2 regions of the Streptomyces sp. NPDC048295 genome follow, and region 1 is predicted to be linked to the other one. Evidence: riboswitches for the same ligand, from Rfam matches in the RefSeq annotation. Region 1 holds a riboswitch; the other holds the start of a gene.
The links. Region 1 has a riboswitch for cobalamin ahead of cobN (cobaltochelatase subunit CobN). Riboswitches for the same ligand answer to the same signal wherever they lie in the genome.
Positions count from the first base shown of each region.

Region 2: another riboswitch for cobalamin. It lies ahead of AB0D53_RS13410 (prenyltransferase/squalene oxidase repeat-containing protein); the one in region 1 lies ahead of cobN (cobaltochelatase subunit CobN).

Region 1 covers NZ_JBEZLL010000016.1:49,432-59,608, reverse strand. Annotated here, with positions in the region: gene AB0D53_RS23445 (hypothetical protein) at 171-407, opposite strand; gene cobN (cobaltochelatase subunit CobN) at 680-4,276, opposite strand; adenosylcobalamin (AdoCbl) riboswitch at 4,364-4,444, opposite strand; gene cobG (precorrin-3B synthase) at 4,545-5,864, shown strand; gene AB0D53_RS23430 (precorrin-8X methylmutase) at 5,927-6,553, shown strand; gene AB0D53_RS23425 (precorrin-2 C(20)-methyltransferase) at 6,556-8,061, shown strand; gene AB0D53_RS23420 (cobalt-precorrin-6A reductase) at 8,078-8,833, opposite strand; gene AB0D53_RS23415 (cobalt-precorrin-5B (C(1))-methyltransferase) at 8,845-9,960, shown strand; gene cobM (precorrin-4 C(11)-methyltransferase) at 9,990-10,177, opposite strand, start outside.
Region 2 covers NZ_JBEZLL010000007.1:258,038-268,214, forward strand. Annotated here, with positions in the region: gene AB0D53_RS13395 (aldehyde dehydrogenase) at 1-965, opposite strand, end outside; gene AB0D53_RS13400 (MBL fold metallo-hydrolase) at 1,260-2,300, shown strand; gene AB0D53_RS13405 (DinB family protein) at 2,351-2,911, opposite strand; cobalamin riboswitch at 3,025-3,160, shown strand; gene AB0D53_RS13410 (prenyltransferase/squalene oxidase repeat-containing protein) at 3,270-4,544, shown strand; gene AB0D53_RS13415 (SCO2322 family protein) at 4,541-5,233, shown strand; gene AB0D53_RS13420 (energy-coupling factor transporter transmembrane protein EcfT) at 5,230-6,387, shown strand; gene AB0D53_RS13425 (ATP-binding cassette domain-containing protein) at 6,384-8,096, shown strand; gene AB0D53_RS13430 (ECF transporter S component) at 8,093-8,911, shown strand; gene AB0D53_RS13435 (transglycosylase SLT domain-containing protein) at 9,232-9,672, shown strand; gene AB0D53_RS13440 (hypothetical protein) at 9,875-10,177, shown strand, end outside.

The DNA.
Region 1 (10,177 bases):
GTGGCGGGAATCGCCATGGCGGCCGTACCGGTCCACGCGAGCGTGTGCGAGCCGGGCGGCGGTGCCCGGTCGGACAGCTGCGAGCTGCACCGGGGCTGACCAGTGGCCCGGCTCGACGGTGTCCGGGCCACATCCGGCCGTGTCGCGCACGGTCGGCCACGGAAGAACTGTCAGTGCGGCCTCCAGACGTACTTGCCGCCGCCCACCCACCGCACCACGTCGGGGTCGTCGAGGTCGTGGACCTTGATTCCTGCGGCCGAGGCAGCGCTGAGTACATCCATCATCGATGTCGCGGCGCTGACAACCTCCCCGTCGATCTCCACCAGACGGAAGGGCGGATCACCGGGCTGCACTCCCAGCACGGTGATCCTGGGCATCGAGATATGAGGACTGCCACTTTCGGTCATGCGTAGATCGCTTCCACGTCACCGGCGACACTATGCCCGGCGGCGGTGTCCTCGGCGCCATGTCACTCGTACACACGCTTTCCCGAGCAGCGGCGGGCAACAGCCGAGTGCGGCGATCACCGCCATCCGGGGCACAGGGACGCGGGCGCCGGTACGAGGAGCAGCCTGACGGCGGACCGGGCCCCGGCCGGTGCTGCGGGCGGGGCCCGGTCGTATGCCTCTGTCGGGGCCCGGTCGTATGCCGCTGTCGGCCGGCCGGGCCCCGAGGGGGGTCAGTCCTCGCCCTCCAGGTTGCCCTCCGTCTCCAGGTATGCCTGGCGCAGCGCTTCGAGGACCGCCGGGTCCGGCTTGGCCCACATGCCACGGGACTCCGCCTCCAGGAGGCGCTCCGCGATGCCGTGCAGGGCCCAGGGGTTGGCCTGCTGGAGGAACTCACGGTTGACCGGGTCCAGGACGTACGTCTCGGTGAGCTTGTCGTACATCCAGTCGGCGACCACGCCCGTCGTCGCGTCGTAGCCGAAGAGGTAGTCGACGGTGGCGGCCAGCTCGAAGGCGCCCTTGTAGCCGTGCCGCCGCATCGCCTCGATCCACTTGGGGTTCACGACCCGGGCACGGAAGACCCGTGAGGTCTCCTCCACCAGGGTGCGGGTGCGGACCGTCTCGGGGCGGGTGGAGTCGCCGATGTACGCCTCCGGGGCGGTGCCGCGCAGGGCGCGGACGGTGGCCACCATGCCGCCGTGGTACTGGAAGTAGTCGTCCGAGTCGGCGATGTCGTGTTCACGGGTGTCGGTGTTCTTGGCCGCGACCGCGATCCGCTTGTACGCCGTCTCCATTTCCTCGCGGGCCGGGCGGCCGTCGAGTTCACGTCCGTAGGCGTAGCCGCCCCACACCGTGTAGACCTCGGCGAGGTCCGCGTCGGTGCGCCAGTCCCGCGAGTCGATGAGCTGGAGCAGACCGGCGCCGTACGTACCGGGGCGGGAGCCGAAGATGCGCGTGGTGGCGCGGCGTTCGTCGCCGTGGGCGGCCAGGTCGGCCTGGGTGTGGGCGCGTACGTGGTTCTGCTCGGCGGGCTCGTCCAGGGAGGCGACGAGGCGGACCGCGTCGTCGAGCAGGCCGATGGTGTGCGGGAAGGCGTCGCGGAAGAAACCGCTGATGCGCAGGGTGACGTCGATGCGCGGGCGGCCGAGCTCGGCCGGCGGGATCGCCTCCAGGCCGGTGACGCGGCGCGAGGCGTCGTCCCAGACCGGGCGGACGCCGAGCAGCGCGAAGGCTTCGGCGACGTCGTCACCGGCGGTGCGCATCGCGCTGGTGCCCCACAGGGACAGGCCGACCGAGGTCGGCCAGTCGCCGTTGTCGGTGCGGTAGCGCTCCAGGAGCGAGTCGGCCAGGGCCTGGCCCGTCTCCCAGGCGAGACGTGAGGGTACGGCCTTGGGGTCGACGGAGTAGAAGTTGCGGCCGGTCGGCAGGACGTTGACCAGGCCGCGGAGCGGGGAGCCGGAGGGTCCGGCGGGGACGAATCCGCCGTCCAGCGCGTGCAGGGTGTGGTCGAGTTCGTCGGTCGTGGCGGCCAGCCTCGGCACCACCTCGCGGGCCGCGAAGTCCAGGATGTCGGCGACCGCCCGCGGGTGGCCGGCGGCCACCTCGGCGACGGCGTCCGGGGACCAGCCCGCGTCCTCCATCGCCTGGACCAGGGCGCGGGCCCGCTCCTCGGTCTCGTCGGCGGTGACGCGGGTCGCGGCGGACTCGTCGAGCCCCAGGGCCTCGCGCAGGCCCGGCAGGGAGGCCGTGCCGCCCCAGATCTGGCGGGCGCGCAGGATCGCGAGGACGAGGTTGACCCGGTCGGCACCTGCCGGGGCGCCGCCCAGGACGTGCAGGCCGTCGCGGATCTGGGCGTCCTTGATCTCACAGAGCCAACCGTCGAGGTGCATGATGAACTCGTCGAAGCCCTCGTCCTCCGGACGGTCCTCGAGTCCCAGGTCGTGATCGAGCTTGGCGGCCTGGATCAGGGTCCAGATCTGGGCGCGGATCGCCGGGAGCTTCGCCGGGTCCATCGCCGCGATCTGGGCGTGCTCGTCCAGGAGTTGTTCGAGGCGGGCGATGTCCCCGTAGCTTTCGGCACGTGCCATCGGCGGCACCAGGTGGTCCACGAGGGTGGCGTGGACGCGCCGCTTGGCCTGTGTCCCCTCGCCCGGGTCGTTGACCAGGAACGGGTAGACCAGCGGGAGGTCGCCGAGGGCCGCGTCGGGGCCGCAGGATGCGGAGAGGCCGGCGTTCTTGCCGGGCAGCCACTCCAGGTTGCCGTGCTTGCCGAGGTGGATCATCGCGTCGGCGCCGAAGCCGTTGTCGTCGGCCCGGGCCGCGATCCAGCGGTAGGCGGCCAGGTAGTGGTGCGAGGGCGGCAGATCGGGGTCGTGATAGATCGCGATCGGGTTCTCGCCGAAGCCGCGCGGCGGCTGGATGAGGATGAGCAGATTGCCGTGGCGCAGGGCAGCGAGCACGATGTCGCCGTCCGGGTTGCCCGACCGGTCCACGAACATCTCGCCCGGGGCGGGGCCCCAGTGCCGCTCGACGGCTTCGCGGAGCTCGGCCGGGAGGGTCGCGTACCAGCGCCGGTAGTCGGCGGCCGGGATGCGGACCGGGTTGCGGGCCAGCTGCTCCTCGGTGAGCCACTCCTGGTCGTGGCCGCCCGCCTCGATCAGCGCGCGGATCAGCTCGTCGCCGTCGCCCGACGCGAGGCCGGGGACTTCCCGCGTACCGAAGTCGTATCCCTCGGCGCGGAGTCGGCGCAGCAGGGCGACGGCGCTGGCCGGGGTGTCGAGGCCGACCGCGTTGCCGATCCGGGAGTGCTTGGTCGGGTACGCGGACAGGACGAGCGCGATCCGCTTCTCGGCGGCCGGGATGTGGCGCAGCCGGGCGTGACGCACGGCGATCCCGGCGACACGGGCGGCGCGCTCGGTGTCGGCGACGTACGCGGGCAGGCCGTCCTCGTCGATCTCCTTGAACGAGAACGGCACGGTGATCAGGCGGCCGTCGAACTCGGGGACCGCGATCTGGCTGGCGGCGTCCAGCGGGGAGACGCCCTCGTCGTTGTCCTCCCAGTCGGTGCGTGAACCGGTGAGGCAGAGGGCCTGGAGGATGGGTACGTCGAGGCCGCTGAGGACGCCCGCGTCCCAGGATTCGTCGTCGCCGCCGGCCGAGGCCTCGGCGGGCCGGGTGCCGCCCGCGGCGAGGACCGTGGTCACGATCGCGTCGGCGGCGCGCAGCTCTTCGATGAGTTCGGCCTCGGGGGTGCGCAGCGAGGCGACGTACAGCGGCAGCGCGCGGGCGCCCGCGTCCTCGACGGCGCGGCAGAGCGCCTCGACGAACGCGGTGTTGCCGCTCATGTGGTGGGCGCGGTAGTAGAGCACGGCGACGACCGGGCCGTCGGTGCGCCGGGGGGTGCGCTCCAGCGGGCCCCAGGAGGGTGCCGGGGCGGGCGGTGCGAAGCCGTGGCCGGTGAGCAGCACGGTGTCGGAGAGGAAGCGGGCGAGCTGGTCCAGGTTGGCGGGACCGCCGTGGGCCAGATAGGCGTGGGCCTCCGCGGCGATGCCGATGGGAACGGTCGAGGCGGCCATCAGCTGGGCGTCGGGGGCCTGTTCGCCGGTGAGGACGACGACGGGGCGTCCGGTGGCGAGCACTTGGTCGAGACCGTCCTGCCAGGCGCGTACGCCGCCGAGGAGGCGTACGACGACCAGGTCGACGCCGTCGAGCAGCTGGGACAGGTCCTGGAGCGGGAGCCGGGAGGGGTTGGCGTAGCGGTAGGGGACCGGGCCGTCCGAGGCGCGGGCACTGAGCAGGTCGGTGTCGGACGTCGACAGGAGCAGGATCATGCGGCGTCGGGCCTTCCTCGGGGTGTCCACGCCCCGGGCGGTGTCGGAATGAGGCTCCCCTGCTCGAACGGGTTCGAGTGTTCGGGGAAGGGAGTTCCTGACTTGCCAGGCCGTGGCCGGGCTCACAGTGGCGGGACCGTGCCGGAATCGCACCGGACTTCCTCCCCTGTCGCCGTCTGTGGCGACGACGTGCCGGATGGCTCGTCAGTAGGCATAGTAAGGGCCGGTCAACCGATGGAGGACATACGGATCCGGTCGGATGGTCGGTATGCTCGCCGCCATGCCCCGACCTGCCACTTCGCCTTCACCGCCGGGAGACGCGTCTGCCCGGGACCGCGGTGACGCCTGCCCCGGCACGCTTCGGCTGCACCGGGCGGACGACGGCTCGCTGGCCCGTGTCCGGGTTCCCGGCGGTCTGCTGACGGCGGTGCAGGCAAAGGCCCTGGGGGCGCTGTCGGAGAGTCTGGGCGATGGTGAGTTGCATCTCACTTCGCGCGGCAATGTCCAGTTGCGCGGGCTGGGTCCGGACTGCGGAGCCGAACTGGCCGACCGGCTGGGCGAGGCCGGGCTGTTGCCCTCCGCTCGCCACGAGCGGATACGCAACATCGTGGCGTCACCGCTCTCGGGGCTCGACGGCCTGGGCGCGCGGGACGTCGGCCCCTGGCTGTCCGAGCTGGACGTGCTGCTGTGCGCGGGCGGGAGGACGGCGGGGCTGTCGGGCAGGTTCTTGTTCGTGCTAGACGACGGCCGTGGCGATGTGGACGCGCTGGGCGGCGATGTGACGCTGCTGGCGCAGGACGACGGAACGGCGCTGCTGCGGATCGGCACGGCCCCGGCCACCGCACGGATACCCGGCGCACGGGCGCCGCGGGCCGCCCTCCTGGCGGCCGAGACCTTCCTGGAGCAGGCGTCGGGCACCGGCGCCTGGCGTGTACCGGATCTGCCCGGCGGCGCCCGGTCCCTCCTCGAAGAGGTCGTACGACGGTTGCGGGAGGCGGGGCCCGGCACCGTCTCCACCGAGGACCGTGCCTGTCCGCCGGACTCGGACGGCCCCGCCCCCGGAGTCGTGACGGGCCCGCAGGACTCGGCCGCGCTGTCGGTCGGCATCCCCCTGGGGCGCATCGCCCCGGCGCAGTGGCGGTCGCTGACGGAGACGGCCCACCACCGGGGCGTCGGTGAGTTGCGGCTGACGCCGTGGCGCGGGGTCGTCGTACCCGGGGTGGAGCGGCGGCAGGCCGCCCGGTCGCTGGACGAGCTGGGGGCCACCGGTCTCGTCGTCGGCCCCGGCTCCCCCTGGACCGGGGTGGGTGCCTGTATCGGCCGGCCCGGCTGTGCGAAGTCGCTGGCCGATGTGCGGGCCCAGGCGACGGCCTCGGTGGGGGGCGCGGGGCTGCTGCCGGTGTACTGGTCCGGCTGCGAACGCCGCTGCGGGCATCCCCGCGGCGAGTGGGTCGACGTCGTGGCCACCCCGGACGGACACCGGATCTCCCTCGTGCGGGGCGAGGAGCGGGGCGCGCCCGTGAGCGTCCCCGACAGCCCCGGCACTCTCGCCGCGGCGGTGGCCGCTGCCCGCCGCGCGCGCGGCTGACCCCCGTACTCCCACTCCCCTGTACCCGACGTCGCACGCCCGAGGAAGAGAGCGAAAGCACTGTGCACCAGTACGAGAAGGACGGACCGGCGATCTATCGCCAGTCCTTCGCCACGATCCGCGCGGAGGCGGATCTCGCAGGCCTGCCCGCCGATGTGAGCCAGGTCGCGGTCCGCATGATCCACGCCTGCGGGATGGTCGACCTCGTCCGTGATCTCGCTTTCACCCCGGACGCGGTCGCCCGCGCCCGCGCCGCGCTGCGGGCCGGCGCACCCATCCTGTGCGATGTGGCCATGGTCGCCAGCGGTGTCACCCGCAAGCGGCTGCCCGCGGACAACGAGGTGGTGTGCACCCTGTCCGACCCGGCGGTGCCCGGGCTCGCGAAGGAGTTGGGCACCACTCGCAGCGCAGCCGCCCTGGAGCTGTGGCGCGACCGGTTGGAAGGCGCGGTCGTCGCCGTCGGGAACGCACCGACCGCGCTGTTCCGGCTGCTGGAGATGATCGAGGAGGGCGCGCCGCGCCCCGCCGCGGTCATCGGTGTGCCGGTCGGCTTCATCGGTGCAGCCGAGTCCAAGGACGCCCTGGCCGCGCACCCCTCCGGGCTGGAGCATCTGATCGTCCGAGGCCGTCGCGGCGGCAGCGCCATCGCGGCCGCCGCCCTCAACGCGATCGCCAGCGAGGAAGAGTAGACGTGAGCGAGCAGAAGACGGGCCGGCTGTACGGGGTCGGGCTCGGCCCCGGCGATCCGGCTCTGATGACCGTACGCGCGGTGGAGATCATCGCCGAGGCCGATGTCGTGGCGTACCACAGCGCCCGGCACGGACGGTCCATCGCCCGGTCCATCGCGGCGAAGCACATCCGTGCCGACCATGTCGAGGAGCAGCTGGTCTACCCCGTCACGACGGAGACCACGGACCACCCCGGCGGGTACCGGGGGGCGATGGAGGAGTTCTACGCCGAGGCGGCGGCCCGTCTGGCGGTACATCTGGACGCCGGTCGCACGGTCGCGGTGTTGGCCGAGGGCGACCCGCTCTTCTACGGCTCGTACATGCACATGCACAAGCGGCTCGCCGACCGCTATCCGACCGAAGTGATCCCGGGCGTCACCTCGGTGAGCGCGGCGGCCGCGCGGCTCGGGACCCCGCTCGTCGAGGGCGAGGAGGTGCTGACCATCCTGCCCGGCACCCTGCCCGAGGAGGAGCTGACCGCCCGTCTCGCCGCCACCGACGCCGCCGTGGTCATGAAGCTGGGACGTACGTTTCCCGCCGTGCGCCGCGCCTTCGAGGCGTCCGGGCTGCTGCCCGAGGCGCGTTACGTGGAGCGCGCCACGATGGCCGGGGAGCGCGTGGGCGAGCTGACCGGGGTGGACGCCGATTCGGTGCCGTACTTCGCGGTCGCGGTCCTGCCCAGCAGGGTGGGGGCGGCGCGTCCCGAACGCGCCCCGGAGGGCGGCGAGGTGGCCGTGGTCGGCACCGGACCGGCCGGGCCGCTGTGGCTGACCCCCGAGACGCGTGGGGCGCTGGCCGCCGCCGACGACCTGGTCGGCTACACCACCTATCTGGACCGGGTGCCGGTCCGGCCGGGGCAGGTGCGCCACGGCTCGGACAACAAGGTGGAGTCGGAGCGTGCCGAGTTCGCCCTCGACCTGGCCCGGCGCGGGCGGCGGGTGGCCGTGGTGTCCGGCGGCGACCCCGGGGTCTTCGCCATGGCGACGGCCGTCCTGGAGGTGGCCTCGCAGGACGAGTACGCGCAGGTGCCGGTGCGGGTGCTGCCGGGGGTGACGGCGGCCAACGCCGCCGCGGCCCGGGCGGGTGCGCCGCTGGGCCACGACTACGCGACGATATCGCTCTCGGACCGGCTCAAGCCGTGGGAGGTGATCGCGGAGCGGCTGCGCGCGGCGGCGACGGCGGATCTGGTGCTCGCGCTGTACAACCCCGGGTCGCGCAGCCGGACCTGGCAGGTCGGCAAGGCCCGTGACCTGCTGCTCGAACACCGCTCGCCGGACACACCCGTGGTCCTCGGCCGGGATGTCGGCGGGCCCGCCGAGAGCGTGCGGACCGTGCGGCTGGGCGATCTCGACCCCGCCGAGGTCGACATGCGCACGATCCTGCTCGTCGGGTCCTCGCAGACCCGCTGGGTCGAGCGCGGCGACGGGCGGCAGATCGTGTGGACGCCGCGCCGCTATCCGGAGGCCTGAGCCAGGGCGGCCGGCGCTACCCGTGGTGGAGGATGTGCGCGCGGAGCCACTCCACGACGGGTTCCGGGCCTTCGACGACCTCGACGCCCTCGGGCACGGGCGGCCGCCGCACCACCACCACCGGAATCCGCGCCTCGCGCGCGGCGGTGAGCTTGGGTGCTGTGGCGGCGCCTCCGCTGTCCTTCGTGACGACGACGTCGATGCGATGACGGCGGATCAGCTCGCGCTCTCCGTCCAGGGTGAACGGGCCCCGGTCGAGCAGGACTTCCATCCTGGCGGGGCACGGCGGTTCGGGGGCGTCCACCGAACGCATCAGGAACCACAGCTCGTCCAGGCCGGCGAAGGCGGCCAGCCCCATGCGCCCCGTCGTGAGGAACACACGCCGCCCCAGCGCGGGCAGGGCCGCCGCGGCCTCGGCGAGGGAACCGGCCGCATGCCAGTCGTCGCCCCTGCCGGGCACCCACCCGGGCCGGCGCACGGCGAGCAGGGGAACATGGGCGGCAGCGGCGGCCGCGGCCGCGTTGAAACTGATCGTCCCGGCGAAAGGATGGGTGGCGTCGATGAGCGCGTCCACCTGGTGCGTGCGCAGCCATGCGGCGAGCCCGTCGGCTCCCCCGAAGCCACCGATGCGGACCTCGCCCGGCGGGAGCCTCGGGCCGGAGACACGTCCGGCGAGCGAACTCGTCAGCCCGGCTCCGGCCGGGAGCACTTCCACCAGCAACTCGGCGAGGCGACGGGCCTCCGTCGTGCCGCCGAGTACGAGTACATGCATCGGATCCATCCATGGGTGAGACTGAGGGCGGGCGCAGCGCCCAGCTGAAGCACACCGGACTGCGGTCCGGCTGGACCACCGGCGCGTGTGCGACCGCGGCGGCGACCGCCGCGTACACGGCCCTGCTGACGGGCGACTTCCCCGACCCGGTGACGATCACCCTACCCAAGGGGCAGACGCCCGCTTTCGCGCTGGCGGTGGAGGAGCTGGCCGAGGGGCGGGCGACGGCCGGGGTGGTCAAGGACGCGGGCGACGACCCCGATGTGACGCACGGCGCCCTGGTCCGGGTGACCGTACGGCCGCTGCCGCCGGGCTCGGGCGTGGTGTTCCGGGCCGGGCCCGGCGTCGGCACCGTCACCCTTCCCGGGCTGCCGCTCGACGTCGGGGAACCCGCGATCAATCCCGTGCCGCGGCAGATGCTCCGCGACCACATCGCGCGGGTCGCCGCGGAGCACCGGGGTGCGGGGGACGTCGAGGTGACCGTGTCGGTGGACGACGGCGAGGAGATCGCCCGCTCCACCTGGAACCCGCGCCTCGGCATCCTGGGCGGTCTGTCGATCCTCGGCACGACCGGCGTCGTGGTGCCGTACTCCTGCTCGGCGTGGATCGACTCGATCCGGCGGGGTGTGGACGTGGCCCGTGCCGCCGGGCACACCCACGTGGCGGGGTGCACGGGTTCCACCTCGGAGAGGACCGTGGTGGCCGAGTACGGGCTGCCGGAGCTCGCGCTGCTCGACATGGGGGACTTCGCGGGCGCGGTGCTGAAGTACGTACGCCGTCACCCGGTGGACCGGCTGACGGTCTGCGGCGGGTTCGCGAAACTGTCGAAGCTCGCGGTCGGACACCTCGATCTGCACTCCGCGCGGTCCCAGGTCGACAAGCCCTTCCTGGCCGAACTGGCCCGGCGGGGCGGTGCGGACGAGGCCCTGGCGGCCGAGGTCGCGGTCGCGAACACGGGTCTCGCGGCGCTCCGGCTGTGTCTCGCGCGGGGTGTTCCGCTCGGGGACCTGGTGGCCGTGGCGGCGCGGGACCAGGCGCTGTCGGTGCTGCGGGGTGCGCCGGTCGCCGTCGACGTCGTCTGCATCGACCGGGCGGGCGTGGTCGTCGGGCGCAGCGGCGTGCGCTGACCGGCCGCCCGGCCGTTGCGGTGGCTCCGTCAGCAGACGTGGCGTTCGCGTCCGGGCGAGTAGAGGTGGCTGTCGCGGAACTGCTCGGCTCCCAGGGTGCGGCCGACCATGATGACGGCGGTACGGATCACACCCGCCGCCTCCACCTGCCCGGCGATGGTGCCGAGGGTTCCGCGCAGGACGATTTCGTCCGGGCGTGAGGCCATCGCCACGACGG
Region 2 (10,177 bases), on a different contig from region 1:
GGGTCGAGCGGGTCGCCGACCTTCAGCGCACCGGCCGCCGCGGCGAACGCCTCGGCCGTCTCGTCGTAACGGGAGCGCGGGACGAGGATGCGGGTCTGGGCCACGCACGCCTGGCCGTTGATCATCCAGGCGAAGGGGACGATGCCCGCCACGGCGGCGTCCAGATCGGCGTCCGGCAGGATGACCGCGGCGGACTTGCCGCCCAGCTCCAGGGTGACCCGGGTGAGGTTGCGCGAGGCGACCTCCATCACCCGGCGCCCGGCGGCCACGGAGCCGGTGAACGACACCTTGTCGACGCCGGGGTGCCCGACCAGGTACTCGCTGACCTCCCGGTCGGCCGGAAGGATCGACAGCACCCCCTCCGGCAGCCCGGCCTCGGCGGCGATCTCGGCCAGGATGTAGGCGTCCAGCGGGGACTCGGGCGAGACCTTGAGCACGGCGGAGCAGCCGGCCAGCAGGGCGGGCGCGAGCTTGGCGGCGGCGGTGAACTGCGGAACGTTCCACGGCACCACGGCCGCGACCACCCCGACCGGCTCCCGGCGCACCAGCAGCGGCCCGAGCGCCCCGGCCCGCCGCTCCTCGTACGGGAAGTCGCGGGCGACGGTGATCGCCGCGTCCCACACCATCATCGCGGCGAGCGCCTGCACCATGACGCTCGACGTGTACGGGGTGCCGTTCTCCGAGCTGATGACCCGGGCGATCTCCTCGTACCGCACGGCGAAGCCGTCCTTGATCCTGGTCACCACCGCGATCCGCTCGTCCAGGCCCATCCGCGCCCAGGGCCCCGCGTCGAACGCCCGCCGCCCGGCCTCGACGGCCCGGTCCACATCCGCCTCACTCGCGTGCGGCACCCGGCCGATGACCTCTTCGGTGTGCGGCGAGACGACCTCGATGGTGTCCCGGCCCAGCGGATCGACCAACTCCCCGCCGATGAACAGTTTTCCGTGTTCGACAAGCTCGGTCATGACTGCTGCCTCCCGCGGCCCGGCGCGTTGCCCGGCTCAGTATCCGACCCGGCATCTGACTCCGTGTCAGAACTGATACCAGTTCCAGTTCCAGGAGTCCACGTCCGCGACACCGTTCGACATGCACGCGGACGGCTTCGGCGTCGCGCGGGACACCGCCGCCCCACGAAAGGCCGAGCCCATGGCCCGGACCAGATGGTCGACCAGGGCTACTACTGGAACAAGTTCTCGTTACAGTGGGGGCGACGCACCGGAGCCGCAATTCCGCACGTTGTCTGGAGAGATGGGGACCTCATGACGCAGGTGACCGACCACGGCGGGGGCGTGCACAGCATCAAGGTGCCCATCCCGGACAATCCGCTCGGCCATACCCTCGTGCACGTCCTGGACACCGACCGGGGGCCGGTCCTGATCGACACCGGGTGGGACGACCCCGAGGCGTGGGACACGCTCGGCGCCGGGCTCGCCGCCGTCGGTACGGGGGTGGCGGACATCCACGGGGTGGTCATCACCCACCACCACCCCGACCACCACGGGCTCTCCGGGCAGGTGCGCGATGCCTCCGGGGCCTGGATCGCCATGCACGCGGCGGACACCGCGATCGTGCGGCGTACCCGGGAGTCCCGGCCCGGTACCTGGCTGGCGTACCTCGCGGCCAAGCTCACCGCGGTCGGCGCGCCCGAGGAGCACCTCGCGCCGTTGCGGGCCGCCGCGGCCGGCGGAGGGCGGGCGCGGGCGCTGCCGGGGCTGCGGGCCGCGCTGCCGGACCGGGAGATCGTCCCCGGTGAGCTGCTCGATCTGGCGGGGCGCAGGCTGCGGGCGATCTGGACGCCGGGGCACACGCCGGGGCATGTGTGCCTGCATCTGGAGGAGGAGCATCCGGGGAACCTGCCGGGCCGTGGGCGGCTCTTCTCGGGTGACCATCTGCTGCCGGGGATCAGTCCGCACATCGGGCTGTACGAGGACCCGGACGACGCGACGGTCGGCGATCCCCTCGGTGACTACCTGGACTCGCTGGAGCGGATCGGCAGGCTCGGGGCCGCCGAGGTGCTGCCCGCCCATCAGTACGCCTTCACCGATGCGGCGGGACGCGTGCAGGAGCTCATCGGCCATCACGAGGAGCGGCTGACCGGGCTGCTGGGTCTGCTGGCACAGCCGCTGACGCCGTGGGAGCTGGCCGAGCGGATGGAGTGGAACCGGCCCTGGGAGCAGATCCCGCACGGCTCCAGGAACATCGCCGTCTCGGAGGCGGAGGCGCATCTGCGGCGGCTGGTGAAGCTCGGGCGCGCGGAGGCGGTGCCGGGCAGCGAGCCGGTGAGGTACACGGCGGTGTGAGTGCGGGGCGGGCCGCCCCGCCCCGCACCCTTCAGCTCACCGGCCGGGCCTCACTGGCCCACCCGTCCGTCGATGCACTCGCGCAGCAGGTCGGCCTGCCCGCAGTGCCGGGCGTACTCCTCGATCCTGTGCACCAGCAGCGACCGGACGGAGACGCTGTCCTTCCCCAGCCGCTCGCCCAGGTCCGCGTGGCCGGCCAGTGCGGCGTCGGTCGCGGCCTGCTCACGCTCCAGATCGGCGTAGGCGGCGTCGACCACGGCCTGATCGGCGACGGCTCCGTCGAAGTCCGCGTCACGTCTGCCGTACAGCTTGGGCAGCGGCTCACCGTCGGTGATCCAGTTGCGCCAGTCCCGTTCCACCTCGGCGAGGTGGCGCAGGAGGCCGAGCAGCGACAGCGTCGACGGCGGGACCGAGCGCCGGGCCAGCTGCTCCGCGTCCAGGCCCTCGCACTTCATCCTCAGGGTCAGCCGGTAGTCGCGCAGGTACTCCTGGAGCGTCGGGAGCTCGCCGTCCGGACCGGCACCTTCCGAGTTGCGGGGGTCGTCGTCCGGGTCCGCCCACATGTCGGGGTAGACGGTCGCCTGGGTCCAGCGTGCGGGTTGATCACTCATGCGGGACATGGTCGTCCGTTCGGGGCCGAACTCGCCAGTGGGTTTCCGGCGTTGCCCGCCAGTGGGTTTCCGCACCGTCGGTGGGCCGAAGCCGCCCCGGGCCCGGCCGGGCCCGCCCGGTAGAGTGTGCGGGTCGTCATCATGCCCGTTCAGGGGGAAGCCGGTGCGAATCCGGCACTGACCACGCAGCCGTGAGCCGTCGTCGCAGACGGTGAGTCGGAATGCCCTGTCCGCGGTCGTGACCGGCTCGGACCACCGGACCCACCGGAGGTCGGCACCGTCGAGGTATACGGAGCCGGAGCCTGGTGCCTGAGCGTGCCTGTGCCCGGTTCACCCCGCAGGAGAGGCCCCGCCCGCCATGACCGTACGCCGCAGCGCAGCAACGCTCGCCGCCACCGCCGCCGTGCTCTGCTCGGCCGCAGCGCCGGTCGCGGTCGCAGCGCCGTCCCCCTCGCCCTCGCCGTCCGCCGCACTGCCCGCCGGGCTGTACGGCACGAAGGACCCCACCTACGACGGGGTGTGGCGGCAGTCGATGTCGTTCCTCGCCCAGCGGCTGGAAGGGGTCACCCCGGCCGCGAAGTCGGTGGACTGGCTGGTCTCCCAGCAGTGCGCCGACGGCTCCTACGCCGCGTTCCGGCCCGATGTCTCCGCGCCGTGCGACGCGAAGACGGTGCGGGACACCAATGCCACCGCGGCCGCCGCCCAGGCGCTGGTCGAGGTCGGCGGGCACCGGGAGACCGTGAACAACTCGGTGCGCTGGCTGAAGTCCGTGCAGAACGAGGACGGCGGCTGGGGCTACACCGCCGGCACGCCCAGCGACGCCAACTCCACCTCCCTGGTGATCGGCGCCCTCGCCCGGCAGGGGCAGCGGCTCGCCGACATCACCACCCCCGGTGGGAAGACCCCCTACGACCCGCTGCTCGCGCTCGCGATCCCGTGCGGCGGCAAGGACGGCGGCGCCTTCGCGTACCAGCCCGACAAGAAGGGGAAGCTCGCCGCGAACGCGGACGCCACCGCGGCCGCCGTGCTCGGCACGATGGGCAAGGCGATGGCCGTCGGGAACAACGCCGCGGGCAAGGCGCCCAGCTGCCACCCGGGCTCCGGCCTCACGCCCGAGCAGGCCGCCCAGAACGGTGCCCACTACCTCGTCGGCGCCCTCGCCGGCAGCAACCACCTGGACCTGGCGCCGATGCCCGGTGCCACCGACACCACCCCGCAGCCCGACTTCGGCAACACCGCCGACGCGGTCGTCGCCCTGTCCGCCTCCGGCCACCAGGACAAGGCGGCCGGGGCCATCGGCTGGCTGAAGAAGAACTCCGCGGACTGGGCCGCCGGGAGCGGCCCCGCCGCCTACGCCCAGCTGATCCTGGCCGCCCACTCGACCGGCGACGACGCCCGGGACTTCGGCGGCGTCGACCTGGTCGCCCGGCTGAACGCGGCCGGCCCCGAGCCCGCCGCCGTCGTGACGCCCGACCCGTCCGCCGACACCGGGTACGAGGCCACCGAGAAGGACCAGGTCCACAGCGGCGACGACGTGATCGGCGGCGTGTGGTGGTACATCGGCATCGGCCTCGTCCTCGCCGCGATCGCGTTCTTCCTGATCAGCGGCCGCCGCAAGAACAGGCAGCCGTGAGGCGCGCGGGACGGGCCACCGCGCTGCTGGTGGTCCTGGGCGCCGTCCTGGCCGTGCTCGGCGCCGGACCGGCCCAGGCGGCCGGCTACCGGTACTGGTCGTACTGGGAGAGCTCCGGCTCCGGCTGGACGTACGCCACCCAGGGCCCGTCCCTGGTCCGGCCGGACGACGGGGCGGTGCAGGGTTTCCGGTTCTCGGTGAGCGAGGACTCCCAGGACTCGGCGAAGCCGCGCCGCGCCCCCGACTTCACGAAGATATGCGCGGACACCCCGGCCGAGGACGGCACCAAGCGGATCGCGCTCGTCATCGACCCGGGCACGGCCGCGGACGCCCCGGCCGGTGAGACACCGCCCACGCCGCGCACCGCGTGCGCGCGGGTGGACCCCGACGCGAGCGCCGCGGAGGCGCTCGCCTCGGTGGCGAAGCCGCTGCGGTACAGCAGCGACGCGATGCTCTGCGCGATCACCGGCTACCCGGCCTCCGGCTGCGGCGAGCAGGTCTCCGGCGACGGGCAGGGCACGCCCGCCACATCCCCGTCCGCCTCCGCCCCGTCCGCACCGGCCGGGTCCGCCGCCTCCTCCGGCCCGGGCGGCTCCTCCGGCCCGTCCGCCGGGGTGCTCGTCGGGGTCGGCGCCGTCCTCGTTCTCGGCGTCGCCGCGGTCGTGCAGTCCCGCCGCCGCCGCGGATGACCGCCCCGACCGGCTCCGCCGTCCTGGCGCGCAGCCGCCCGCTGCGCGCCCCCGAGGCGAACCGGAGCAACGCCCTGCCCGCAGGGGCCTGGTGGCTGTGGGCGCTCGGCCTCGCCACCGCCGCGTCCCGGACCACCAATCCGCTGCTGCTCGGACTGCTGGTGGGGGTGGCCGGTTACGTCGTGGCGGTGCGCCGCACGGACGCGCCGTGGGCACGTTCGTACGGGGCGTTCATCCGGATCGGGCTGTTCGTCGTCGGTGTGCGGCTGGTCTTCTCCGTCTTTCTCGGTTCGCCGATCCCCGGTACCCACACGCTGTTCACGCTCCCCGAGGTGCCTTTGCCCGACTGGGCGAAGGGGGTCAGGATCGGTGGCCGGGTCACCGCCGAGCAGCTGGTCTTCGCGCTGTACGACGGAGCGAAGCTGGCCACCCTGCTGATCTGCGTCGGTGCGGCGAACTCGCTCGCCAACCCGGCCCGGCTGCTGAAGTCGCTGCCGGGCGCGCTGTACGAGGCGGGCGTCGCGGTCGTCGTCGCGATGACGTTCGCGCCGAACATGGTCGCCGACGTGATGCGGCTGCGCACCGCACGGCGGCTGCGCGGCCGCCCGACCGGTGGCGTCAAGGCGGTCCTCCAGATCGGGCTGCCGGTCCTGGAGGGCGCGCTGGAGCGGTCGGTCGCGGTGGCGGCGTCGATGGACGCGCGCGGATACGGGCGCACCGCCCAGGTCCCGCCCGCCGTCCGGCACACCACGAACGTCCTCACCCTCGGCGGGCTGCTCGGGGTGTGCGCCGGTACGTACTGTCTGCTGGCCGCGCAGGGTGCGGTGTACGGGCTGCCGCTGCTGATCGCCGGGCTCGTCGCCGCGGTGGCCGGGCTGCGGCTCGGCGGGGCCCGTTCGGTGCGTACCCGCTACCGGCCCGACCGGTGGGGTGCGCGGGCCTGTCTGGTGGCGGGCTCGGGTGTCGCGGTCGCGGTGGCGATGATCTGGGCGGGCGGTGCCGACGGGGCGGCGCTGCACCCCGGGGTCGTACCGCTGGTCGCGCCGGTGCTTCCGCTGTGGCCCGCGGCCGCGGTGCTGATCGGGCTGCTGCCCGCGGTGGTGGCACCGGTGCCGCCGCCCGCGGGCGGCCCGCGTTCCAAGGAGATCCAGTGATCCGGTTCGAGCAGGTCTCGGTGCGCTACGAGGGGGCGGCACGGGCCACTCTCCGCGGGGTCGATCTGACCGTTCCCGAGGGCGAGCTGGTGCTGCTCGTCGGCCCGTCCGGGGTCGGCAAGTCGACGCTGCTCGGGGCCGTCTCGGGTCTGGTGCCGCACTTCACCGGCGGCACGCTGAGCGGCCGGGTCACGGTCGACGGGCGCGACACCCGTACCCACAAGCCGCGTGAACTCGCCGATCTGGTCGGCACGGTGGGCCAGGACCCGCTCTCCCACTTCGTCACCGACACGGTCGAGGACGAGCTGGCGTACGGCATGGAGTCGCTGGGCCTGGCCCCCGGCGTGATGCGCCGGCGGGTCGAGGAGACCCTGGACCTGCTGGGGCTCGCCGGGCTGCGCGACCGGCCGATCGCCACGCTCTCCGGCGGCCAGCAGCAGCGGGTCGCGATCGGTTCCGTCCTCACCCCGCACCCGAAGGTCCTGGTCCTCGACGAGCCGACGTCCGCGCTGGACCCGGCGGCGGCCGAGGAGGTCCTCGCCGTGCTGCAACGGCTGGTGCACGACCTGGGAACGACGGTCCTGATGGCGGAGCACCGGCTGGAGCGGGTGGTGCAGTACGCGGACCAGGTCGTCCTGCTGCCGTCGCCGGGCGCCGCCCCGGTCATGGGCGCGCCGGCGGATGTCATGGCCGTCTCCCCGGTCCGCCCGCCGGTCGTCGCGCTGGGCCGGCTGGCGGGCTGGGAGCCGCTGCCGCTCTCGGTCCGCGATGCCCGGCGCCGGGCGGCGGGCCTGCGCGAACGGCTCGCGTCGGTGCGGCCGCCCGCTCCGGAGCCGGTGACCGCCCCCACGCTGCCCGCCCCGGCCCCCTCCCCCGTACGGCGCGGCGCCCTGGCCCGGCTGCTGGGCCGCGGCGCGCGGACGCCCGACGTGCCCGAGCCCGTCGCCGACGCCACGGCCCGGGTCGAGCGGCTCGGCGTACGACGCGGCCGGGTCGAGGCGCTGCGCCGGGTGACGCTCACCGTCGCCCCCGGCGAGACCGTCGCCCTGATGGGCCGCAACGGCGCGGGCAAGTCCACCCTGCTGGCCACCCTCGTCGGCATGGTCGAGCCCACCACCGGCACCGTCCTGGTCGGCGGCCGGACCCCGCACCGCACCGAGCCGCGCGAGATGGTGCGCCGGGTCGGGCTCGTACCGCAGGAGCCACGCGATCTGCTGTACGCGGACACCGTCGCCGCCGAGTGCGCCGCGGCCGACGGCGACGCGGGGGCCGCCCCGGGCAGCTGCCGGGCACTGGTCTCCGAACTGCTGCCGGGCGTGCCGGACGACACCCATCCCCGCGATCTCTCCGAGGGCCAGCGGCTCGCGCTCGCCCTGGCGGTCGTGCTCACCGCACGGCCCCCGCTGCTGCTCCTGGACGAGCCGACGCGCGGCCTGGACTACGCGGCGAAGGCCCGGCTGGTCGTGGTGCTCCGGGGCCTCGCGGCCGACGGTCACGCGATCGTGCTGGCCACGCACGACGTGGAGCTCGCCGCCGAGCTGGCGCACCGGGTGGTGATCCTCGCCGACGGGGAGACGGTCGCGGACGGCGAGACCCGGCAGGTGGTGGTCTCGTCCCCGGCGTTCGCGCCGCAGACCGCGAAGATCCTCGCCCCGCAGGAGTGGCTGACCGTGGCGCAGGTGCGCGCCGCACTGGGAGAGCCGTCGTGAGCGGGCGCCAGGTGCGGCCGGTACGGCTCGGGCCGCGGGCGATCGCCGCGCTCGTCGTCGTCAGCGCGATCGGGGTGGTCGCGTTCGGCTGGCCGCTGCTGGCCGGCCCCGACGCCGGTCTGGCGCACGCGCAGGACGCGCCGTGGCTGTTCGCCGCGCTGCTGCCACTGCTGGTCGGGGTGGTCGTCGCGATGATCGCGGACTCCGGTCTGGACGCGAAGGCGGTGGCGATGCTGGGGGTGCTGGCCGCGGTCGGCGCGGCCCTGCGGCCGCTGGGGGCGGGCACGGCGGGGCTGGAGCCGATGTTCTTCCTGATGGTGCTGAGCGGCCGGGTGCTCGGGCCCGGCTTCGGCTTCGTGCTCGGCTCGGTGACCATGTTCGCCTCGGCGCTGCTCACCGGCGGCGTGGGGCCGTGGATGCCGTTCCAGATGCTGTCGATGGGCTGGTTCGCGATGGGCGCGGGCCTGCTGCCGGGCCCGGACCGGCTGCGCGGGCGGGCCGAGCTGCTGATGCTGGCGGGGTTCGGGTTCGTGGCGTCGTTCGCGTACGGCACGGTGATGAACCTGTACGGCTGGACGATCGTGCCCGGTCTCGGCTCGGGGATCTCGTTCCACCCCGGGGATCCGGTGACCGACAACCTGGTGCGCTTCCTCGCGTACTGCGCGGCCACCTCGCTCGGCTGGGACCTGGGCCGGGCGGTGCTCACCGCGGTGCTGACGCTGGCGGTCGGTCCGGCGCTGCTGAAGGCGCTGCGGAGGGCCACCCGCCGCGCCAACTTCGAGGCCCAGGTCACATTTGACGCTCCCCGCGAGTGAGGGCTCCCACAGGACCTTGGTCCACCACTATCCGGGGCAGTAGCCGCCCCGGGGCCGGGCTCTTTCCCCGGCACCCGCGCCGACCTGCCGCGACGCCCGCCGGGCGGCCGGGGTGGCCCGGGTCCTTCGGGTCCGGGTACCAGGCGGGTTCGTACCCGGGGTCGTTGCGGTGGCCGAAGGCCGCCGCTATCACTGGATGAGTCGCCGAGCACCGCAGGGTCCGCCGAACCGGACCGCGGTCGACGAAGACCGGTCCACCCGCACCACCGCACGATCCGGACCGGCCCGCGACTCCCCCGTACCCGACGTCAGGACTCTCTGTGTCGTTCGCCCGCACCATCCTCGCCAAGCCCCGCACCGCCCGCCGCAAGTCCGCCGTCGCCGGCGCCGCCGTACTCCTCGGCGCCACCGGTCTGGGCCTCGGCGTCACCCCGGCCATGGCCGCTCCGGCCACCGCGCCGACGACGGTCGCGGCGAGCGCGCAGGCCACGGCGAAGTCGATGATCGGCGACGCCGCGCAGTTCCAGTGCTTCAGCAACATCGTCCAGCGCGAGAGCGGCTGGAACCACCACGCGACCAACGCCTCCTCCGGCGCCTACGGTCTCGTGCAGGCCCTGCCCGGCTCGAAGATGGCTTCCGCCGGAGCCGACTGGCGGACCAACCCCACGACCCAGATCAAGTGGGGCGTGGACTACATGAACTCCCGCTACGGCAGCCCGTGCGCCGCCTGGTCGTTCTGGCAGGCCAACCACTGGTACTGAGCCGGCACCTCCGCCTTCCGGACTCCGGCGCGAAGGCCCCGACCACCGGTCGGGGCCTTCGCCATGCCCATGTCCGTACCCGGCCGCCGCCGGGCGAATAGGCCGCTTGATATCACTTGGCCAAGTTATTACTCGTTAGTCCATTTAGGCGCATTTGGCTCGCCCGTCCTTTCCCGGCGGCCACCCGCGCGTTGTGAATCTCGTGGAACCACGAGAATTCTGGGAGAGGAACACCGTCCTGGCGGAAGCTTTCTGCGCCAGCGACGAACGCATGCGCCGGGCACAGGCGTTGCTGGACGAGACGCAGGCGGAGCGGAGCAGAACGCTGGCCGCTTTCGCCGTCACGGTCGGCGACGACGGATCGATCGCGGACCTGATGGGCCTGAACGAGCGTGAAGTGCGATTAGCACGACGCACCGTCGGCCGCACCGACGCACGGTCCCTCGCCGAGAAGCTCCTGAGCCGGTCCTCGCCCCCGGCGGGCGAACCGGCGGGCAAGCCTGCC